2 regions of the Paenibacillus phoenicis genome follow, and region 2 is predicted to be linked to the other one. Evidence: riboswitches for the same ligand, from Rfam matches in the RefSeq annotation. Region 2 holds a riboswitch; the other holds the start of a gene.
The links. Region 2 has a riboswitch for cyclic di-AMP ahead of U9M73_RS18405 (C40 family peptidase). Riboswitches for the same ligand answer to the same signal wherever they lie in the genome.
Positions count from the first base shown of each region.

Region 1 (2,393 bases), 1.3 Mb from region 2:
ATAAGTTAAAGCGAATAGTGAATGGTCTTTAATAACAATAATTTTTCCATTAAATTGTTGAAATGTTCTATTTATCGCTTCCGTTAACAAAATATCCGATTTGAATCGAACCTCTTTATTCCACTGTTTTTTTAGATTTACTTGTTTGAACAAGATGTAAAAAAATGTTAGAAGGCTGTATATAATAACGATATTCAATCCTATTAATATGAACTGGTGTATCATTGTGCTCTCTCCTAGAGCAGAAAGGCAATACTCCAATATTCCCCATTGGATGGAATATCCCCAAATTTCATGCAACATATAAATTGCCATATTAATCCATAGGAGTAATCCAATAGCGATCATCAAGAAAAAAATGATGTCATGCTTTTTAATGGTTATCATGACGGTCTTTTTTCCATTCATTTAAACGTGATTCTAATAACTTCATCAACTGAGGATCGGCCTGCTGCATCGCGTCGACCATATGATTTACCATCAAGTCCCCGTAGTCGTGAATTAAACCTACCGTAACAGTTTTCGTTTGTTCGGTAATAAATTCCTCCTTGCTTTGTACAGGTTCAAAATAACTCTGCCTGGCTCTCCCCTTCCCTATTGTTGTTTTCTTCAGATGCCCTTTTTCAATCAAGCGATTCATCACCGTCATCACAGCATTGAAAGATAAATCATCCTCCAGAAGAGACTGAACTTCTTTAATTGTTATTCTATTATGTTCCCAAATAATCTCCATGATTTGAGCTTCTAGTGAGCCAAAAAAGCGATTTAGCCCCTCCTCGTTTAAATACATCCGTTTAACAGACATGCTTTCACCCTTTCATCCTATACTACATATTGTAGTTAATAAACTTTCATTGGTCAATTTACAAAAATAATCATCCTCCTTGGATGATTATTTTTGCAAAACATAAGGACAAGCCGATAATTTCTTACAGCTTGTCCTTTTTATAGTTATTCTTGACCAATCATTTTAAGATAACTCTGCTCACTCACAACACGCCTTGCAGTAACATACCGCTCTTTATAATAAGATTCTGACAAACTGCTTATTCTTACACCTTTACTACTTGAAGAGTGTGCAAACTTATTGTCGCCGATATAGATGCCTGCATGAGAAATACCCTTCCCATCCGTATTAAAAAATACCAAATCTCCAGTTCGAAGTTTGTCCTGATCCACCGGAGTTCCCTCTTTTGCCTGGCTTTTTGACGTACGAGGCAAATCCAAATTGAACTTATCAAAAACATATAAAATAAAACCCGAGCAATCAAAACCGGCTACTGTTGTACCTCCATACAAGTAAGGAGTCCCCACCACTTTATCTACTTCATTTTCAAGTTTGGCCGAACTAGCAAAGGAACTGGTAGCGCTCGCTGAAAAAATAAGTGCTGCACCTAATGTCGATAAGATCAATTTTCTCAAATATGTAGTCTCCCTTCGATGCCTACGGAGTTAGCTGAGGGTTCGGTAGAAGGTTCCCTATATTCTTTTTACGAAAAGAATAATTCACCCAAAATTGGTTCCCCCGTTTTCTGTTAAGAAATTCGGCAAAAATTAATTTTTTGTAACCCTACATAATGTAGTCTATTTTCTGTTATTTTGTCAATCCTTATTTTTATAGAAGTACAAAAAATGTAATATGAATGTTTAATCACTTACTGAGGGCTTTCGGAAGCTATTAGAAATGTCGAAACAGATGATTTTTATAAAAATAAGAACGTATCGAAAATTGACATTATCAATATACCATATTTATACTACTGCTTGTAGGGTTACAAGATTTTAATTATTTAGTTACCGTTCTTACATAGTGTATATGTCCTTTATAAGATGAAATTAAGAATGCCATAGCCTCTTCTACAATATGTCCATGTTGGAATAAGAACAGGGAAGGTGGTGATTAAAATATCACATAGAGGTTAAATTAAATACTTAAAAATAACAAATTATGCGAAGGAGCAAGATCATGAATAACAATCATAAACATGATCAAAGCGATCATTCCCGTCGTTCTTCTGAACATCAACATAAAGAACAGCACCACGAACCCAACGAACACCAACATCACCAACATGATGAGCATGAGCAACATCAGCATGTAAGACACGAGGATCATCATCAGCATGATGAGCACCAACATGGAAACCATGTTATGCACGCTGGCGGACATGATCATTCCGGCCATCATGGGCATATGGTTGAAGATTTTAAGAAACGTTTCTATATATCCTTAATTATCACGATTCCGATCCTAATCATTTCCCCAATGATTCAAATGTTCATGGGCGTAAGCTGGCGATTTCCGGGGGATACATACCTTCTGTTCCTCTTGTCCTCATTTGTCTTCTTCTATGGGGGCTGGCCTTTTATTAAAGGGGCTAAGGATGAACTTT
Region 1 is NZ_JAYERP010000001.1:2,552,895-2,555,287, forward strand. It holds gene U9M73_RS11995 (M56 family metallopeptidase) at 1-387, opposite strand, end outside; gene U9M73_RS12000 (BlaI/MecI/CopY family transcriptional regulator) at 374-805, opposite strand; gene U9M73_RS12005 (C40 family peptidase) at 952-1,422, opposite strand; cyclic di-AMP (ydaO/yuaA leader) riboswitch at 1,427-1,560, opposite strand; gene U9M73_RS12010 (copper-translocating P-type ATPase) at 1,967-2,393, shown strand, end outside.
Region 1: another riboswitch for cyclic di-AMP. It lies ahead of U9M73_RS12005 (C40 family peptidase); the one in region 2 lies ahead of U9M73_RS18405 (C40 family peptidase).

Region 2 (2,393 bases):
AAGCGGAAGTCCCTGAAACCACGCTGTCCCGCTCCAATATGAGCGTCACCAAGCTGCTTGAAGCGATCCTTGGGGGACTTCTGTGGTAAACCTAGGTCCATACTTCTATAAGGAGGGAAAGAAATGAGTTTCGTTCGTTTGGGGTGGACTGCCCTGAAAAGCCAATTTCCCTCGGTCATCATCTTGTTTCTGTACCAGCTGCTGTGGGGATTGTTCTTGTACCGGTTGGTCGATACCGCGGTAATGGCGCTGCTGCAACGATATCCTGACCCGCCGCCCACTGCGCTGTCGAAACTACTGTTCTTGCTTGAGGGACAAATGAATTTATGGAGCAATCCCGAGGTTCGGCTGTATTGCTGGCTGCTGGCAGGGATGGTCGTCCTGCGCATGATCTTGACTCCGTTGATCCAAGCCGGAATCTTCTACGGCTTCACACCGGCCGATCACCGCAGCCCGGGGTTCCCCCTGTTCCGAGGGATGAAGGAATTTGGCAAACCGGTGATTCTGTTTTACGCGATGGAGCTCGTGCTTACCTTGCTGCCCGCCTTCTGGATTGTACCGAGGCTGCTGTCGCTCTGGCCGGGACTCACCGGGATGGAAATCCCGATGGCAACCTGGCTCACCGGGCTTGGTCTGATTCTTGGCTGGTTCATCTACGGCTGGTTCATCCGGCAGTGCCTGTTATTTGTCCAGTTCGGCTACCTGTTTAAGGCCGGGGTTTGGAATTCCCTGCTGGTTTGCTTCCGAACCCTCTTGCAGGGCATCTCCATCTCGTTGATTCTCGGGGCTTTTGGCCTGATCCTCTTCCTTCTGTTCGGAACCGCATCTTGGGTTTGGACGGGGATGCTGGCCCTGATCCTGCAGCAGGCTTATCCCCTCTTCCGCTGCACGTTTAAGGTCTGGAAGATCGCCTCTCAATTTCATCTTTGGCAGTCAAAGGCACAAAAAAGTTAAAATTTTTTAACTCCTCAAAAACCCCGTAACAACAAGGCCTTCGCCGTTTGGCGAAGGCCTTCAGTCCTATTTCCCCTCTTAATCTTGTGAATTAGGCATTGCCAAAAGATACCTGACTTTGTTACAATAACAGCAACGCAATTTCAGTAACAGTTTTGTAATTATTTTTGTCATCTTTGGCAGGAGATTGGTGCCGGATGTCAAATAAGAAATGTCAGGTGTGAAAAACAAAGCCGAATTCCCTTCACCAGGGAAACGGGGGAACCACTTTGGGTGAATTGATCTCGCTTTAGAGGGATCATAGGGAACCTTCAACCGAATCCTTAAGCTAACCTCGTAGGCATTGGAAGGAGCATAACTTCTTGAAGAAGCGTTTGACGGTAGCAGCAGTAAGTTTTGCCATGCTTTTCACCATTGGAACTGGCAGCGTTTTCGCCGATTCCAAACTGGACAGCGTCATCGGCGGCGCGCTCGGAAGCAGCTATGTTGCGGGCGGAACCACAACCGACGGGTTCGACTGTTCTGGATTTACGATGTACGTCTTCTCGAAGATCGGCATCAAGCTGCCTCACCAATCCGCATCCCAATACAAAATGGGAACTGCGGTTGACAAGAGCGAATTGATCGAGGGCGATTTGGTCTTCTTTAATACTTCCGGTAAAGGCGTTTCTCATGTCGGCATCTACGTCGGCGACGGCAAATTTGCTCATGCCTCCTCCTCCAAAGGTGTAGTCATCAGCAAATTAAGCGAGAAGTATTACGTCGAGCGTTACGTTGGAGCGAAACGGATCATGAGCAACGACAAGTATGAAGATGTGACCGGTGAAATTGCTGAACACGATGATGTTCAATAAGAACTCGCTACGAAGCCCGTGGGGATGTTGATAACAACGTCTCTGCGGGTTTTTTCCTTGTCTTCCCTTCTCCCTAGCCCCAGTCCCTTAGGAACCATTACCCACGAATCGCCTCGCGAAAACAGGCCAATAGAAGCGTTTTTTTTCGACAAACTTGTCAACTCTGGACGCCTTTGGTAAAATGAACAACGTAAATGGTAACAACTTTGTAATTATTGTTGTAACTGTTTCTGTGCAAGATCTTGGGTGCAATCTACAATGAAACTGCCGAATTCCCACGCACCCGGGAAGCGGGGGACCCACCATAGGGTGAATTGATTTTCGCTATAAAGGTAACAGCTCCCAAACTAATAACTACCATTTCAATCAAGGTTACTTACCTCTATAGCAAATCATAGGGAACCTTCAACCGAATCCATAAGCTAACCTCGTAGGCCTTGGAAGGAGTAAGACATCTTGAGAAAGACTTTGACAGCAGCGGTAACGAGTTTAGCCCTCCTATTTACCTTGGGGGCAGGTAGCGCCTTTGCCGACTCCGCAAAAGCCGAGACAACGACGCTATCCAGTATCGTCGATTCCGTGTAC
Region 2 is NZ_JAYERP010000001.1:3,877,013-3,879,405, reverse strand. It holds gene U9M73_RS18415 (M1 family metallopeptidase) at 1-89, shown strand, start outside; gene U9M73_RS18410 (hypothetical protein) at 124-954, shown strand; cyclic di-AMP (ydaO/yuaA leader) riboswitch at 1,176-1,312, shown strand; gene U9M73_RS18405 (C40 family peptidase) at 1,317-1,808, shown strand; cyclic di-AMP (ydaO/yuaA leader) riboswitch at 2,064-2,260, shown strand; gene U9M73_RS18400 (C40 family peptidase) at 2,265-2,393, shown strand, end outside.